Regions from separate parts of the Streptomyces sp. NPDC096176 genome, predicted to be linked through region 2. Evidence: riboswitches for the same ligand, from Rfam matches in the RefSeq annotation. Region 2 holds a riboswitch; each other region holds the start of a gene.
What was found. Region 2 has a riboswitch for thiamine pyrophosphate ahead of ACIQ7Q_RS29440 (thiamine ABC transporter substrate binding subunit). Riboswitches for the same ligand answer to the same signal wherever they lie in the genome.
Positions count from the first base shown of each region.

Region 1: it holds a riboswitch for thiamine pyrophosphate, as region 2 does, so the genes downstream of both, thiO (glycine oxidase ThiO) here and ACIQ7Q_RS29440 (thiamine ABC transporter substrate binding subunit) in region 2, are expected to answer to the same signal.
Region 3: it holds a riboswitch for thiamine pyrophosphate, as region 2 does, so the genes downstream of both, thiC (phosphomethylpyrimidine synthase ThiC) here and ACIQ7Q_RS29440 (thiamine ABC transporter substrate binding subunit) in region 2, are expected to answer to the same signal.

Region 1 is NZ_JBIWFV010000006.1:206,192-211,932, reverse strand. Features, by position in the region: gene thiE (thiamine phosphate synthase) at 1-133, opposite strand, end outside; gene ACIQ7Q_RS18630 (Rv2175c family DNA-binding protein) at 220-585, opposite strand; gene ACIQ7Q_RS18625 (NAD(P)/FAD-dependent oxidoreductase) at 629-1,813, opposite strand; gene ACIQ7Q_RS18620 (hypothetical protein) at 1,902-2,243, opposite strand; TPP riboswitch at 2,295-2,406, shown strand; gene thiO (glycine oxidase ThiO) at 2,404-3,570, shown strand; gene thiS (sulfur carrier protein ThiS) at 3,567-3,767, shown strand; gene ACIQ7Q_RS18605 (thiazole synthase) at 3,774-4,568, shown strand; gene pknB (Stk1 family PASTA domain-containing Ser/Thr kinase) at 4,712-5,741, shown strand, end outside.
Region 2 is NZ_JBIWFV010000013.1:87,932-93,672, forward strand. Features, by position in the region: gene ACIQ7Q_RS29430 (hypothetical protein) at 57-356, shown strand; gene rlmN (23S rRNA (adenine(2503)-C(2))-methyltransferase RlmN) at 834-1,940, shown strand; TPP riboswitch at 2,061-2,182, shown strand; gene ACIQ7Q_RS29440 (thiamine ABC transporter substrate binding subunit) at 2,178-3,281, shown strand; gene ACIQ7Q_RS29445 (ABC transporter permease) at 3,320-4,936, shown strand; gene ACIQ7Q_RS29450 (ABC transporter ATP-binding protein) at 4,936-5,741, shown strand, end outside.
Region 3 is NZ_JBIWFV010000002.1:165,718-171,458, forward strand. Features, by position in the region: gene ACIQ7Q_RS05910 (hypothetical protein) at 1-643, shown strand, start outside; gene thiC (phosphomethylpyrimidine synthase ThiC) at 722-2,518, opposite strand; TPP riboswitch at 2,511-2,644, opposite strand; gene ACIQ7Q_RS05920 (YibE/F family protein) at 2,714-4,042, shown strand; gene ACIQ7Q_RS05925 (SsgA family sporulation/cell division regulator) at 4,068-4,502, opposite strand; gene ACIQ7Q_RS05930 (IclR family transcriptional regulator) at 4,635-5,405, opposite strand; gene ACIQ7Q_RS05935 (DUF5326 family protein) at 5,657-5,741, opposite strand, start outside.

The DNA.
Region 1 (5,741 bases), on a different contig from region 2:
CGCGCAGCTGCACGATGTCCACGCCGGACGAGAGCACGGCGTCGAGGAACTCGGGAAGGTCTCCCTGCCGCTTGCGGGCGTCCGTGCAGAGATAGAGCCGGGCGTCGGACAGCAGTGCGCGAGCCGTGGACATGAGGCGATCCCCCCGTTGGTCGGCCGGGTGCTCGGGCCGGACGGCCGGCCCCGAGCACCCGGCCGGTAGTGGTGTTCTCCGTGGCGTCAGACGGCGAGCGCCTGGGCCCGGCGCTTCACCTCCGTGCCGCGATTCTCCCCGAGCGCCTGGGCAGGGGTGCCCGGCAGGGTCGGGTCCGGAGTGAAGAGCCACTCCAGCATCTCTTCGTCGGTGAAGCCGTCGTCCCGCAGGAGCGTCAGGGTCCCTGCGAGACCCTTGACCACCTTGTTGCCGTCGATGAAGGCGGCAGGCACCTGCAGCGCACGGTTCTCACCGCGGCGCACGGCGATCAGCTGGCCCTCCTTGACCAGCTGGCGCACACGCGTCACCTCGACATCGAGCATTTCCGCGATGTCGGGCAGGTAGAGCCAGGCGGGGACGAGAGCATCGATCTTTGCGTCAATCTCGGTCACAGGACAAGCCTGCCATCCGGGACCGACAGTCGGTAGCCGGGACCTACCGCGCTACCGCCTTCAGAGGGACGGACGGGTCGGCGGCCCGCTCCGGATCCAGCACTGCCTCCGACAGGATCAGCCTGCGCCCCTGCGCCAGATCACGGGCCCTGCCGACAGCCAGCAGCGCCACCAGCTTCTCTTCGCGCAGCCACAGTACCGACCAGGTGTCGTCGTCCGGCCGGCCGCGCCACAGCAGGGTGTCGGCGGCGGCGTGGTGGCCCGCGTACTGGACGAACCGGCCGAACTGCTCCGACCAGAAGTACGGCACCGGGTCGTACACCTCGGCGCCCGGGCCGCCCTTCCCGGCCGCGTCCGTGAGGATGTTCGCCGCGACCGTGCGCGGCCCTTGGAGCGCGTTGTCCCAGTGATGGACCAGCAGCCGCTCGCCGTAGCGGCCGGACGGGTAGGAGGCGCAGTCTCCGACGGCGTACACATCGGGCGCGGAGGCACGCAGGTGGCGGTCCGCGACGACCGAGCCGTCCGGGCCGAGTTGGATGCCGGAGTCCTCGAGCAGGCCCGTGGCGGGCCGTGCGCCGATACCGACGACGACGGCGCCGGCCGGGATCCTGCGCCCTCCGACCAGGACCACGGCGCCCGGCTCGACGGTGGCCACACGGGCGCCGGTGACGAGTTCCGCCCCGTACTGCCCGTACCAGGCGGCCATCGGAGCGGCGACCTCCGCGGGCATGGTGCCGGCGAGCGGGCGGTCGGCGGCCTCGACGACGGTGACGGCGCAGCCGGCCTGGCGGGCCGCGGTCGCGAACTCCGCGCCGATCCAGCCCGCGCCGACCACGACGATGTCGTGCTGCTCGGTGAGCAGCGGCCGCAGCCGGGCGGCGTCGTCGAGGGTGCGCAGCAGATGGACGCCCGGTACGCCCCGGGTGCCGGGCAGCGTGATGGGCTCCGCGCCGGTGGCGAGGACCAGGACGTCGTACGGGACGGGGCCGGCCGCGGTGTCCACCTCGTGCGCCCCGGTGCGCACGCCGGTGACCTCGACGCCCAGGCGCAGCTCGACGTCGAGGGCCTCGAAGTCGATGTCGAAGGCCGAGTCCTCCGCCTTGCCGAGCAGGATCGCCTTGGACAGCGGCGGCCGGTCGTACGGTTGGTGCGGCTCGGCGCCGATCAGGGTGACCGGTCCGGTGAAACCCTGCTCCCGAAGCGCGACCGCGGTCTGCACTCCGGCCATGCCCGCACCGACGATCACCACGCGCCGCCGCGGCGCTGTCTGCTGCTGCCGTTCGTCCACCCGCACACCTTACGTACCTGACAGTGAGTCAGGAAGGCAGCTCCTCGACCACGCTCGTCCCGCTGCCCTCCTGGGACTCCCACTCCCATGTCTCCTCCAGCCGCACACGGCCGTCCGGCAGGTCCACGACCGTGGAGACGCAGTGCCCCGAGGAGGTGGCGCCGTCCGCCTTCAACTGCACGTAGCGGAAGTCGAGACGGTCGCCGTCCCGGGTCCCCACGAGGTGTCCGCGGACCACGTCGCCGCCCTCGTACTCGGCCCAGATCCGGCCCCGCTCCTCGTGGTACGTGAACCGGGTCCGGGTGCCGACCTGCCCCGGAGCCTGGTCGGCGACCGGTGAGAGAACGAGTCCGTCGAGCGTCCTTGCCACTGCTGCGGCTCCCTTACTGCGTGGCGGGGCGGGAGGTTAGGGTGGCCACCGTAAGGCACTCGCGGGAGCCCGGACGCACCGGGCTGAGAGGGAGGCTGGCGGCCTCCGACCGTACGAACCTGATCCGGGTCATGCCGGCGAAGGGAGGGGCTGGACGCCCATGTCTCGTACTCGACACACCCCTGACGTCCTTGTCATAGGGGGCGGGATCATCGGTCTGGTCACGGCCTGGCGAGCAGCGCAGAGCGGGCTGGACGTCACCGTCGCCGATCCAGAACCGGGCGGCGGGGCCGCTCAGGTCGCGGCCGGGATGTTGGCCGCCGTCACCGAACTCCACTACGGCGAGCAGACCCTGCTCGGCCTCAACCTCGAATCCGCCCGCCGTTACCCGGCCTTCGTCGCGGAGCTCGAGGAAGCGAGCGGTCAGCGGGTCGGCTACCGCTCCTGCGGCACGCTCGCCGTCGCCCTCGACGCCGACGACCGCGCACATCTGCGTGAGCTGCACGCCCTGCAGCGCCGCTCGGGACTCGCGTCCGAGTGGCTCACGGGCCGTGAGTGCCGCCGCCTCGAGCCGATGCTGGCCCCCGGCGTACGCGGCGGGCTGCGGGTGGACGGCGACCACCAGGTCGACCCGCGACGGCTGGCCGCCGCGCTTGTCGTCGCCTGTGAGCGGGCCGGCGTGGACTTCCGCCGCACCTGGGTGCAGCGGCTGGTGGTGGCCGCCGACCGGGCGGCCGGAGCCGTACTCGCCGACGGCGGCGAACTCGCCGCGGGTCAGACCGTGTTGGCCGGGGGCAGCCTGAGCGGACGGCTGGAGGGCGTACCGGCGGACGTTCTTCCGCCCGTACGGCCGGTGAAGGGCCAGGTCCTGCGGCTGACCGTGCCGCGCCCGTACGCGCCGTTCCTCTCGCGCACCGTACGGGCGGTGGTGCGCGGCAGCCATGTGTACCTGGTGCCCCGGGAGGACGGCGAGCTGGTGGTCGGCGCGACCAGCGAGGAACTCGGCTGGGACACGACGGTCACCGCGGGCGGGGTGTACGAGCTGCTGCGCGACGCGCACGAGCTCGTGCCCGGCATCACCGAGCTGCCCCTCGTCGAGACGCGGGCCGGACTGCGGCCCGGCTCCCCCGACAACGCGCCTCTGCTGGGCTTCACCGAGCTGCCCGGCCTGCTGCTGGCCACCGGGCACTACCGCAACGGTGTGCTGCTGACGCCGGTAACCGGCGACGCGCTGGCGGGCGCGCTGGTGAGCGGCGAACTGCCCGAGGTGGCACGGGCCTTCTCCCCCCGCCGCTTCTCTTCCGTCCTCCAGGAGCAGCCCGCATGAACGTGTCCGTCAACGGCGAAGTCCGAGAGTTCGCCGACAGCACCACCCTGGACGCCGTCGTCGCCGCGCTCACCGCGGCGCCCTCGGGAGTCGCCGCGGCCGTCAACGAGACCGTCGTGCCGCGCAGCCAGTGGGCCGGCACCCCGCTCGGCGACGGCGACCGTGTCGAAGTTCTCACCGCAGTGCAGGGAGGCTGATCCGTCGTGGCCGACGACCGTTTCACCATCGGGGAGACCACATTCGACTCCCGGCTGATCATGGGCACCGGCGGGGCGCCCAGCCTCGACGTTCTCGAACGTTCGCTCGTCGCGAGCGGCACGGAACTGACGACCGTCGCGATGCGGCGCCTCGACCCGACCGTCCAGGGTTCGGTGCTGTCCGTGCTGGACAAGCTCGGCATCCGGGTCCTGCCGAACACCGCGGGGTGTTTCACGGCAGGTGAGGCGGTCCTCACCGCGCGTCTCGCACGGGAGGCGCTGGGCACCGACTGGATCAAACTCGAGGTCGTCGCGGACGAGCGAACGCTGCTGCCGGACGGCGTCGAACTGCTGGACGCGGCAGAAACGCTCGTCGACGACGGCTTCACCGTGCTGCCGTACACGAACGACGACCCGGTGCTCGCGCGGAAGCTGGAGGACGTGGGCTGCGCCGCGATCATGCCGCTGGGCTCGCCGATCGGCTCCGGGCTCGGCATCCGCAACCCCCACAACTTCCAGTTGATCGTCGAGCAGGCGGACGTGCCGGTGATTCTGGACGCGGGCGCCGGCACGGCGTCGGACGCGGCGCTGGCGATGGAGCTGGGGTGCGCGGCGGTGATGCTGGCGTCGGCGGTGACGCGGGCGCAGGAGCCGGTGCTGATGGCGGAGGCGATGCGGCGGGGCGTGGAGGCGGGGCGGCTGGCGTTCCGTGCGGGGCGGATCCCGCGGCGGCACTTCGCACAGGCGTCGTCGCCGGTCGAGGGGGTAGCGGCGCTGGATCCGGAGCGACCCGCTTTCTGAGGGGGCGAGGGGTGGCCCTGCGGGGCCACCCTCCTACGGCGTGGGGCTTCGGATACGTCCCGCGCGTCACAGCTCGGCTGCAGTCGTGGCCCGGCTCTGCCCGGCCCGTCGGCCCTGTCCGTCCCGGCTCGTAGAATCGCCGCGTGGACACGACCCTCCAGGACCCTCTCGTCGGGCAGCTGCTCGACGGCCGCTACCGAGTCGATGCGCGCATCGCCGTCGGCGGCATGGCCACGGTCTACCGGGCCGTCGACATCCGTCTCGACCGGGTGCTCGCCCTCAAGGTGATGCATCCGGCCCTCGCCACGGACGCCTCGTTCGTGGAGCGCTTCATCCGCGAGGCGAAGTCCGTGGCGCGCCTGGCCCATCCCAACGTGGTGGGGGTTTTCGACCAGGGCGCCGAGGGCGCGTACGTCTATCTGGCCATGGAGTACGTCGAGGGCTGCACCCTCCGTGACGTGCTGCGCGAGCGCGGCGCGCTTCAGCCGCGGGCGGCGCTGGACATCCTTGAGCCCGTGCTGGCCGCCCTCGGCGCCGCGCACCGGGCCGGGTTCGTCCACCGGGACATGAAGCCGGAGAACGTGCTGATAGGGGACGACGGCCGGGTCAAGGTCGCCGACTTCGGTCTTGTGCGCGCTGTCGGTTCCGTCACAAACACGTCGGGCACGGTCCTCGGTACCGTCTCGTACCTCGCACCGGAGCAGATCGAATACGGAACGGCCGACACCCGTGCCGATGTGTACGCGTGCGGGGTGGTCCTGTACGAGATGCTGACCGGCTCCAAGCCGCACGCCGGGGACACCCCCGCCCAGGTGCTGTTCCAGCATCTGAACGCGGACGTTCCGGCGCCCTCCGCGCTCTTTCCCGCCCTCGCCGTCGAGCTGGACGAGCTCGTCGCGAGCGCGACCGCCCGGAATCCCGAGGTCCGTCCGTACGACGCGGTGGCGCTGCTGGCACAGGCTCGTGAGGCGCGGTCGGCGCTGAGCGCCGAGCAGCTGGACGCGGTGCCGCCCCAGGCCCGCGCCGAGGACCCGGCTCCCGACGCCGCCGACGACCGTACGGACGTGATTTTGCGGGCACTCCCCCGCGAGGAGCCCGAGATCCACCACACGGCCCGGCTGGCCATGCCCCGCCCGGAGCCGGACGTGGCCGCCCCTGCACCGCCCCGGGCCG
Region 2 (5,741 bases):
GAGGACGACGCCGCGGGGCACCACCGCTGAACGGGATTTTCGCGGCGGATACGCAGGTGTTCCGCTTCTACGCGGACGGCACGGTCCTGGACGTGCTCGTGCGACCCGCACCGCAGCCCACGAATGCGGCGACTCTGGCCGGTTGGCTGCGCAAGGACAACAGTCTGCCCGGCGTGCACACGGCGCGGTACGTCCTGGAGGGCGATCATGTCTCGTTCACGACGCGCGGGCACTACCGCGACGAGGAGATCACGGTCCGTGGGACATGGAGCCGCGGCGCGCTGACGCTGGGTATTGCCGGACGGGGATGGGAGATCGGGCCGCGGCGCTTCTCGCGCTTGGACCCAGCGCGCTGACGAGCCCGGCGCAAGCAGTGCCCCGGGTCGCAGTGCGGTCCTCGGCGTGCAGCCTGAGGCGGTGTGATGTCGCGGACGTAGACGGGCTTGGGTGCCCGGTGCGGTATGACGAAGCGGCTCTGCCGGCCCCAAGACTTCGGCGTGCCGCAAGCCGCGTGCGTCCTGGTCGGCCGTGGGACCAGTCTCCGGTCGGCGGATCGGACACGGTGTGATGTTCGGCTCGGCGAGCGCGAGCAGCGCCTGCCTCCTCATCCTCATGGTTCAGCCACCCAATGGAGCTCGTGAACAAGGTGGAGCCCCCGCGGTGGAGGGCGCCACCGCGTCATCCGGCACTGGTGGGCTCCCCGGCCGGCGAGAACGCCCATCCTTCTGGGCCGTCTGCGGATGCCACCCGGAGACCAGTAACGACCTCAGACGACCACCGCGGGAATCGGGGCCCGCAGGCCACCGGAATCCGTCTGCGACACTGGATGCACCATGCCCAAGCCCGGAGAACTCACTTTCGTCGCGCCCCGCGGAGCCAAGAAGCCCCCGCGGCACCTCGCCGACCTCACGCCCGCCGAGCGCAAGGACGCCGTCGCCGCGATCGGCGAGAAGCCGTTCCGCGCCAAGCAGCTGTCCCAGCACTACTTCGCCCGGTACGCCCACGACCCGGCCCAGTGGACCGACATCCCCGCGGCCGCGCGCGAGAAGCTCGCCACGGAGCTGCTGCCCGACCTGATGTCCGTCGTGCGGCACATCTCGTGCGACGACGACACGACCCGCAAGACCCTGTGGCGCCTGCACGACGGCACGCTGGTCGAATCCGTGCTGATGCGCTATCCGGACCGGGTCACCATGTGCATCTCCTCGCAGGCCGGCTGCGGGATGAACTGCCCCTTCTGCGCCACCGGGCAGGCCGGCCTCGACCGGAACCTGTCGACCGCGGAGATCGTGCACCAGATCGTCGACGGCATGCGCGCGCTGCGCGACGGCGAGGTCCCCGGAGGACCCGCCCGGCTGTCCAACATCGTCTTCATGGGCATGGGTGAACCGCTCGCCAACTACAAGCGGGTCGTCGGATCCATCCGTCGTCTCACCGACCCGGAGCCCGACGGGCTCGGTCTCTCGCAGCGGGGCATCACGGTCTCTACCGTCGGTCTCGTGCCCGCGATGCTGCGCTTCGCCGACGAGGGCTTCAAGTGCCGTCTCGCCGTGTCGCTGCACGCCCCGGACGACGAGCTGCGAGACACCCTGGTTCCCGTCAACACGCGCTGGAAGGTCCGCGAGGTCCTCGACGCCGCCTGGGAGTACGCGGAGAAGTCAGGTCGCCGTATCTCGATCGAGTACGCGCTCATCCGTGACATCAACGACCAGGCGTGGCGCGGTGATCTGCTCGGCCGGCTGCTGAAGGGCAAGCGGGTCCACGTGAACCTCATCCCGCTCAACCCGACGCCCGGCTCGAAGTGGACGGCCTCGCGCCCCGAGGACGAGAAGGCGTTCGTCGACGCGATCGCCGCCCACGGTGTACCGGTCACGGTCCGGGACACCCGTGGCCAGGAGATCGACGGGGCCTGCGGACAGCTGGCGGCGACCGAGCGCTGAGCCGGGCCGAGGCGAGAGCATGGGCGCAGTGGCCGAGCGCCGAGCCGGGCGCACGGGCCTCAGAGCCCGTCGGCCATGGCTGATACTGTGCCCTGTGCGTTCGCACAAATGAACAACAAAACATTCCGACAGGGGAGCGCACCAGAGCGCTGAGAGTGCGGCGAGGCCTTCACGGCCACGAGCCGCAGACCCTCGGACCTGATCCGGGTCATACCGGCGTAGGGAGTCAGCATCATCATGAACAGCCAACTTCGGCGTGCCGTCGGCGCCGCACTCGCGGGTGCCCTCGGCGTCTCCGTCCTCTCCGCCTGCGGTGAGAAGTCCGAGGACAAGGGCTCCGGGTCCGACCCCGTCGGCGCGTCCAAGAATGTCACCCTCGTCAGCCATGACTCGTTCGCCGCGTCGGACGCCGTGCTGAAGGAGTTCACCAAGCAGACCGGCTACACGGTCAAGGTGCTCAAGAGCGGTGACGCGGGCGCCGCGCTCAACAAGGAGATCCTCACCAAGGGTTCCCCGCAGGGCGACGTCTTCTTCGGTGTCGACAACACCCTTCTCTCCCGCGCGCTCGACAATGACCTCTTCACTCCCTACGAGGCCAAGGGCCTCGACCGGGTGACCGAAGAGGTGCAGCTCGACGCGGGCAAGCACCGCGTCACGCCCGTCGACTCCGGCGACATCTGCGTCAACTACGACAAGAAGTTCTTCGCCGACAGGAAGCTCGCGCCGCCGAAGACCTTCGCGGACCTCGCGAAGCCCGAGTACAAGAACATGCTGGTCGTGGAGAACGCCGCCACCTCCTCGCCGGGTCTCGGGTTCCTGCTCGGCAGCGTCGGCGAGTACGGCGAGTCCGGCTGGCAGGGCTACTGGAAGAAGCTCAAGAACAACGGCGTCAAGGTCGTCGACGGCTGGGAGCAGGCGTACAACGAGGAGTTCTCCGGCTCCGCCGGCGGCAAGAAGGCCAAGGCGGACCGTCCGCTCGTCGTCTCGTACGCCTCCAGCCCTCCGGTCGAGGTGCTCTACTCCGATCCGCAGCCGGCCGAGGCGCCCACCGGTGTCGCGACGGGCACCTGTTTCCGCCAGATCGAATTCGCCGGTCTGCTCAAGGGCGCGAAGAACGAGGCGGGCGGCAAGGCGCTGCTGGACTTCCTGATCAGCAAGAAGTTCCAGGAGGACATGCCGCTCAACATGTTCGTGAACCCGGTGGTCGAGGACGCGAAGCTGCCGGAGCTGTTCACGAAGCACGGAGCGGTCGTCGAGCAGCCCGAGACCGTCGCCGCGGACACCATCGCGAAGAACCGTGAGCAGTGGGTCCGGTCGTGGTCCTCGCTCGTCCTGAAGTAGGGAAGTCCCTGCGCGGGAACGCGGCGCGGCTCGGCCTCATGGCCGTGCCCGTCGCCTTCTTCGCCGTCTTCTTCGCCTACCCCGTCACCGCGATCGTCGGCCGCGGACTCCACATCGACGGGGTGTGGCAGTTCGGACGCTTCGCGGAGGTGCTCGGGCGCCCGGACATCCGGGACGTGCTGTGGTTCACCACCTGGCAGGCGCTCGCCTCCACCGCGCTGACCCTGCTGATCGCGCTGCCCGGTGCGTATGTCTTCGCCCGCCTCGAGTTCCCCGGCAAACGGCTGTTGCGTGCGGCGGTCACCGTGCCGTTCGTGCTGCCGACGGTCGTCGTCGGCACGGCGTTCCTGGCGCTGCTGGGGCGCGGTGGGCTCCTCGACGAGATGTGGGGCGTCCGGCTCGACACCACCGTGTGGGCGATCCTGCTCGCGCACGTCTTCTTCAACTACGCCGTCGTCGTACGCACCGTCGGCGGCCTGTGGTCCCAGCTCGACCCCCGCCAGGAGGAGGCGGCCCGGGTGCTGGGTGCGGGGCGCCTCGCCGCCTGGCGACGGGTGACCCTGCCCGCGCTGACACCCTCGCTGGCCGCCGCCGCACTGATGGTCTTCCTCTTCACGTTCACCTCCTTCGGTGTCGTGCAGATCCTCGGCGGCCCCACGTTCTCCACCCTCGAGGTGGAGATCTACCGGCAGACCGCCGAGTTCCTGGATCTGCCGACCGCGGCCGTGCTGACCCTGCTGCAGTTCGCGGCGGTCGGTGCGGTCCTCGCCGTGCACGCCTGGACCGTCAGGCGCCGCGAGAGTTCCTTGCGGCTCGTCGACCCTGCCCGGACCGCGCGCCCGCCGCGCGGAGCGGTGCAGTGGGCGATGCTCTGTGCCGTGCTGGCCACCGTCGTCGTACTGCTGCTCACTCCGCTCGCCGTGCTCGTCGAGCGCTCCTTCGACACTCCTGGCGGGTACGGCTTCGCCTACTACCGTCAACTGGGCACCGTGGACGCGTCCGGAGGCGCGTTCCTGGTGCCGCCCATCGACGCCGTGTGGAACTCCCTCAGGTACGCGCTTGCCGCCACCGCGATCTCGGTCGCCGTCGGTGGCCTCGCCGCGGCAGCGCTCACCCGGAAGGCAGGCAGGCTGGTACGCGGCTTCGACGCCCTGTTGATGCTTCCGCTCGGCGTCTCCGCCGTGACCGTGGGCTTCGGCTTCCTGATCGCTCTCGACGAGCCACCGCTCGACCTGCGGGCGTCGTGGATCCTGGTGCCCCTCGCCCAGGCACTGGTCGGTGTGCCGTTCGTCGTGCGGACGATGCTGCCGGTGTTGCGGGCCGTGGACGAACGGCTCCGGGAGGCGGCCGCCGTACTGGGCGCGTCACCGCTGCGGGCGTGGCGCGAGGTCGATCTGCCGTTCGTGCGCAGGGCGGTGATGGTGGCGGCGGGCTTCGCGTTCGCCGTGTCCCTGGGCGAGTTCGGCGCGACCGTGTTCATCGCCCGGCCCGACAACCCGACCCTGCCGGTCGCCGTCGCTCGGCTGCTCGGTCGCCCGGGTGAGCTCAACTACGGGCAGGCGATGGCGCTGAGCACGATCCTGATGGTGGTGTGCGCGGCGGCGCTGCTCCTGCTCGAACGCATCCGCACCGACACCACGCCCGAGGAGTTCTGATGGCGCTGCTGGAACTGGAGGGCGTGACCGTACGGTTCGGGCCGCGGACGGCGCTCGGCGCGGTGGACCTCCAGGTGTCGGAGCACGAGATCGTTTGCCTGCTGGGACCGAGCGGCAGCGGCAAGTCCACGCTGCTGCGTGTGGTCGCCGGCCTCCAGGACGCCGACGCGGGGCGGGTGCTGCTCGACGGAGCCGACCAGGTGGGCGTGCCCGTGCACCGGCGCGGGGTGGGGCTGATGTTCCAGGACCACCAGCTCTTCCCGCAACGGGACGTCGGCGGCAATGTCGCCTTCGGGCTGCGGATGCACGGCGCGGGACGCAGCGAACAGACGCGCCGGGTCGACGAGTTGCTCCGGCTCGTGGGGCTCCCGGCGGCGCAGAGACGGTCCGTCGCAGCCCTGTCCGGCGGCGAGCAGCAGCGCGTCGCCCTCGCCAGGGCGCTGGCGCCGGAGCCGAGGCTGCTGATGCTCGACGAGCCGCTCGGCCAGCTGGACCGAGGGCTGCGCGAACGGCTCGTCGTCGAACTGCGCGGCCTGTTCGGCCGGTTGGGCACGACGGTGCTCGCCGTCACCCACGACCAGGGCGAGGCGTTCGCGCTCGCCGACCGCGTCGTGGTGATGCGGGACGGGCGGATCGCGCAGGCGGGCACGCCGCTGGAGGTCTGGCAGCGGCCCGCCTCCGAATTCGTCGCCCGCTTCCTCGGCTTCGACAACGTGGTACCCGCGACGGTCGGTGATGCGGCCGCGGACACGGTGTGGGGGAAGGTTCCCGTGCGGGACGGCTCGCCGCGGGGCGAGCGCACCGT
Region 3 (5,741 bases), on a different contig from region 2:
CGCCGAGTACGAGCACTATGTGAAGGTGCGCCGAGACATGCGCTCGCCCACGTTGGCCGACTCGGTGCGCAGCTCAGTGTCGGCACCGGCCGTGGGGGAAGCCGCCGAGGGCGGTGCGGGCGTCGCCGCCGTCATCGCCGTGCTCGCCCCTGTCCTCGCCGGTACAGCCGCGGCCATATTCCTGCTCGTCGGCTACATCCTGAAGATGCTCAGCCCCACCCCGTCCTTCGCCGACGCCCTGCTCACGGCCGGCTGGTTCTTCGGCGCGCTCACGGCAGCGGGCATCCTGGTCGCCGCGGTGGGGCTGCTGTTGACCGCCCTGCGCAACGGCGCCGCCCAGGTGGCGGACGCGGTGCCCTCCGGCGAACTGCCGGACGAGGTGGCACGGGCCAGGGAGGCCTGGCGCCATGCCCTGCTGGAGCGCGGCATTCTGCCGTTCCTGCGGGCAGCCCTCGCCGATCCCAGTGCCGACCCGTCGTCCGCGAGACCGCCGCGGCCGGTGAGCCGCATGCCGAAGATCGGCTACAGCGGACCCGACTTCTCAAGTCCCGCGGACGGCTCGGGTAAGGGACGGCGCGCGACATTCACCAGCCCGGACTTCACCAGCCCGGACTTCGGGGGCCCCGAGAACCGGCCGGAGTGATCCCGGCCGGTGCCCGCGGGACGTCGCCGGGCCCCGTGCCCGGCGCGCCTTCCGCCCGCGCTCCGGGGCGGCGTCGCGTCAGTCCGCGATGGGCAGGTAGACCCGATTGCCTGCGGCGGCGAACTCCCTGGACTTCTCGGCCATGCCCGCCTCCGCCTCCGCGGCTGCCGTGTCCGCCTCCCCCAGCTCGCCCCCGTGCTTGCGCCTGATGTCCTGGGAGATCTTCATCGAGCAGAACTTGGGACCGCACATCGAGCAGAAGTGCGCGGTCTTCGCCGGCTCGGCGGGCAGCGTCTCGTCGTGGAACTCCCTCGCCGTGTCCGGGTCGAGGGCCAGATTGAACTGGTCCTCCCACCGGAACTCGAAACGCGCGTCCGACAGCGCGTCGTCCCACTCCTGGGCGCCCGGGTGCCCCTTGGCCAGATCCGCCGCATGAGCGGCGATCTTGTACGTGATGACGCCGGTCTTGACGTCGTCTCGGTCCGGCAGGCCCAGGTGCTCCTTGGGCGTGACGTAGCAGAGCATCGCCGTGCCCCACCAGGCGATCATGGCCGCCCCGATCCCGGACGTGATGTGGTCGTAGGCCGGCGCAACGTCCGTGGTGAGGGGGCCGAGCGTGTAGAACGGCGCCTCCTCGCAGATCTCCTGCTGGAGGTCGATGTTCTCCTTGATCTTGTGCATCGGGACATGGCCCGGGCCCTCGATCATCGTCTGCACGTTGTGGCGCTTGGCGATGGTGTTGAGCTCGCCGAGTGTCTTCAACTCGGCGAACTGCGCCTCGTCGTTGGCGTCCGCGATCGAACCGGGGCGCAGCCCGTCGCCGAGGGAGTACGTCACGTCGTAGGCGGCGAGGATCTCGCAGAGCTCCTCGAAGTTCTCGTACAGGAACGACTCCTTGTGGTGCGCCAGGCACCAGGCCGCCATGATCGAGCCGCCGCGGGAGACGATGCCGGTCTTGCGCCGGGCCGTCAGAGGCACGTAGCGCAGCAGCACTCCCGCGTGGACCGTCATGTAGTCGACGCCCTGTTCGGCCTGCTCGATGACCGTGTCCCTGTAGACGTCCCAGGTCAGGTCCTCGGCCTTGCCGTCCACCTTCTCCAGCGCCTGGTACAGCGGCACCGTTCCGATCGGGACGGGGGAGTTGCGCAGCACCCACTCGCGGGTGGTGTGGATGTTGCGGCCGGTGGACAGGTCCATGACCGTGTCGGCGCCCCAGCGGGTCGCCCAGGTCATCTTCTCGACCTCCTCCTCGATGGAGGAGGTGACGGCGGAGTTGCCGATGTTGGCGTTGACCTTCACCAGGAACCGCTTGCCGATGATCATCGGCTCGATCTCCGGGTGATTCACGTTCGCCGGCAGCACGGCCCGGCCGGCCGCGATCTCCTCCCGCACCACTTCGGGGGAGACGTTCTCGCGGATGGCGACGTACTCCATCTCCGGCGTGATCTCGCCGCGGCGGGCGTACGCGAGCTGCGTCACCGCCTGCCCGTCGCGGCCACGGCGGGGCTGTCGCGGGCGTCCCGGGAAGACGGCGTCGAGGTTGCGCAGTCCCCCGCGCGGCGATGTGTGCTTGATCCCGTCGTCCTCCGGCCGGACCGGCCGCCCCGCGTACTCCTCGGTGTCGCCGCGGCCGATGATCCAGTTCTCCCGGAGCGGCGGCAGCCCGCGGCGCACGTCGGTGTCGACGTTCGGGTCGGTGTACGGGCCGGACGTGTCGTACAGCGTGACGTCCTTGCCATTGGTGAGATGCACCTTGCGCACCGGCACGCGGAGGTCGGGGCGCGATCCCTCGACGTATCCCTTGTGCCAGCCGATGGACTTCCCGGCCTCGTCGTTCTGGTTCGAGGCAGGCGTGCGTGCGTCCGATACGGTCATGAGACCTACTCCCTACGCCGGCATTACCCGGTAACAGGTTCGGCGGTCGGCGCAGCTGGTCCCGTACAGGTGTACGAAGGTCAGCGCCCTCTCAGCCCGGTGCTCCGAGCTCCCGCGTGTGCAAAGGTGCCACCACGCTAGCGTCATATCTGGCGCGCTGAACAGAGGGCCCCGGCTTCTTGCGATGATCGACCCGTGACCTCATCGCCACAGTCCCCAGAACCGCACGTCCAGGCCCACGGCCATGGGCACAGCCATGGGCCCGCCGCTCCGGTGTCCCGACACCTTCGAAAGATCATCGCAGCCGTACTGATCCCCTTCGCGACAGCCGTCCTCGTCGGGCTCGCGGTGCTCTGGCCGGGAGGCGCGCCCGGCCACGAACGCACCGGCGTCGGCTTCGACCGGCAGACCGAGCAGGGCAAGGTGGTACGCGTCGAGAAGGTCGACTGCAAGGACGTCAACGCCGCACAGGTCCCGCCGACCGGCGACACCTCCACGCCCGAGGGACGCGAGGCCGTAGCTGCGCAGCAGGGCCGGTGCGCCAGGGCGACCGTCGAGGTCGTGAGCGGCAAGGACAAGGGCCGGACATTCGTCGAGATCGTCCAGCCGGACGCGCCACGGCAGTTGAGCGAGGGCCAGGGCGTCGTCGTCGCGTACGCCCCCGACGCACCTCGCGATCTGCAGTACTCGGTGACCGACGTGGACCGCGAGTTCCCCATGGCACTGCTCGCGGGGATCTTCGCCCTCGCGGTGGTGCTCGTGGGCCGGATGCGCGGGGTGATGGCCCTGATCGCGCTGGCGGTCTCGTTCGCGGTGCTGACGCTGTTCATCCTGCCGGCGATCCTGCAGGGCTCGAATCCGCTGATCGTCGCGGTGGTCGGGGCGAGCGCCATCATGCTGATCGCGCTGTACATGTGTCACGGGGTGACGGCGCGCACCTCGGTCGCGGTGCTCGGCACTCTGGTCTCGCTGCTGCTGATCGGGCTGCTGGGGTCGCTGTTCATCGGCTGGGCGAGCCTGAGCGGGAACACGGACGACAACACCGGCCTCATCCACGGCCTGTACCCGGACATCGACATGAGCGGTCTGCTGCTGGCGGGAGTCATCATCGGTTCCCTCGGTGTGCTCGACGATGTGACGGTGACCCAGACCTCGGCCGTGTGGGAACTGCACCAGGCCGATCCGGAGATGGGCCCGCGTGCCCTCTATCGCGCCGCGATCCGCATCGGCCGCGACCACATCGCCTCGGTCGTGAACACCCTCGTACTCGCCTACGCGGGCGCGGCGTTGCCCTTGCTGCTGCTCTTCTCGATCGCCCAGTCGGGCGTGGGCGCCGTGGCCAACAGCGAACTGGTGGCGGAGGAGATCGTACGGACCCTGGTGGGCTCGATCGGCCTGGTCGCCTCCGTACCGGTGACAACCGCCCTGGCCACCCTGGTGGTCTCCGCCGACCGTCCGCAGCCGGCCGAGCAACCGGCCGGGTCACCGGTTCGGGGTGGCAGGGGGCGGCGGCGCAAGAAGTAATCGCGCGAGCGGAGCCGATGGGACGTCAGCCGGCGTTCTCCTCGGCCAGGATGCGTCCGAGCGCCTCTTCCAGACTCACTTCGCAGTCACCCAGCGAGAGCTCCTGCCCGATCGGCACCAGCTTGTCCGTACGGTCGAGGAAGGCCACGAGCGGCGCCGCGCCCGCGCAGAACAACGCCGAGTCGGCGCCGACCCGAAGCCGGATACGAACGTCAGACAGGCTTTCGGGACCGACGGGCGCGATATGCACATCACCGTCCCCGCTCGGCCCATTGATCCCGTCGAGCAGCAACTCCCGCCCGAATGCCCAGGTCACAGGCGCGTCACCGGGAAGGTGAAAGGTCATCCGCACCGCGTACGGATCCCAGGTCTCGTAACCCAGCTCCACCGGAATCCGGAAGGAGAGCTCCTCGGAGACGAGGAAGCTCATCAGTACCTCGGCCTGGACCGACTCGCGCATCACATACTCCGCAGTAATGAAGCAATGAATGAACCCGTGCTGGCAAAGCAAGAAAACGGCCAGGAACGATCCCCCTAGGCCCTCTTGACGCAATCGTCCTGGAAGCGCTAGCAGATCACAAGGAGTGATATTTCAGATACTGATAGAGAAGGCAAGTGACCCCAACAGCCCACCGATTCCCGTCCTCAGCTGCTCCACCGCAGGAAGCAATCTGGCTTCCTGGCGCAGGGGGAGAGAAATCGCCATCGTTGCGACGACAGGGCCGGCGGTGATCGGAATGGCAGCACAGACCGTGCCGAGGGCATATTCCTGACGCTCCACGACCGGCGCCATGGGCCCACGTGACGCGAGCCGTTCCAGCAGTGCGCTCCGGTCACGCACCGTGTGCGGCGTGACGGGCTGAACGGGATGGCGGTCGAGGTGGTCGCGGCGGGCGGACTCGTCGAGCTGGCCGAGAAGGCACTGGCCCAACGCGTGCGCGTGGCCGGTCTCGCGGAAGTCGGCCCATTCGGCGACCGCCGGCGCGTAGGGCGTGTCGGAGACCGCGACGATGTCGATCTCGCCTTCGCGGTAGACGGCGAAGTAGACGGGTACGCCGATGGCATCCCGCCAGTGCGCCAGCGACTCCTCCAGCGTGCTGCGACGATTCTGCAACGAGCCGCCGGAGACGAGCCGTTCAACGGCGTTCCCGAGGGCGTACACACCGTTCTGGCGCCTCAGATAGTCGCCGTGGGTCAGGGTGCGCAGCAGGTGGTAGGCGGTCGGCAGGGGGATGCCGGCCTCGCGTGCCAGAAGCTTGGCGGGAGCGCCGTCCGGATGCGCGCCTGCGGCCTCCAGCAGCCTCAGCGCCCGTTGCACGGAGCTGATCAGGGTCGGTGCAGTGGCATTCGTGGCCCCGGCCACAGGTCACCCCCAGGCGTGGTGACGGGCTGCATGCCCGCCCGCGGGGGCCGCCCCCGCGCGCCCGCCGCATCCCCGGGCCCTGAACGGCCGTTCAGCTCAGGACACCTCGGAGCGCTGGTGAGAGTTGTGATCCGAATTTCCCGAGGGCGGCAGAGATGAGCCACTCTAATGGCAGCGTCGGCCGGGGAACGGGGATCGACCGGCGGTTCCCCCGGCCGGGCTAACGGTCTTTCGCCACGGCCCCGGCGTCCCTACCAGTCACCGCGGGAGCCGGACGACGCCATGAACTTCCGTACGACGAAGACCAGTCCGCCGACAAGGGCGACGAACACCAGT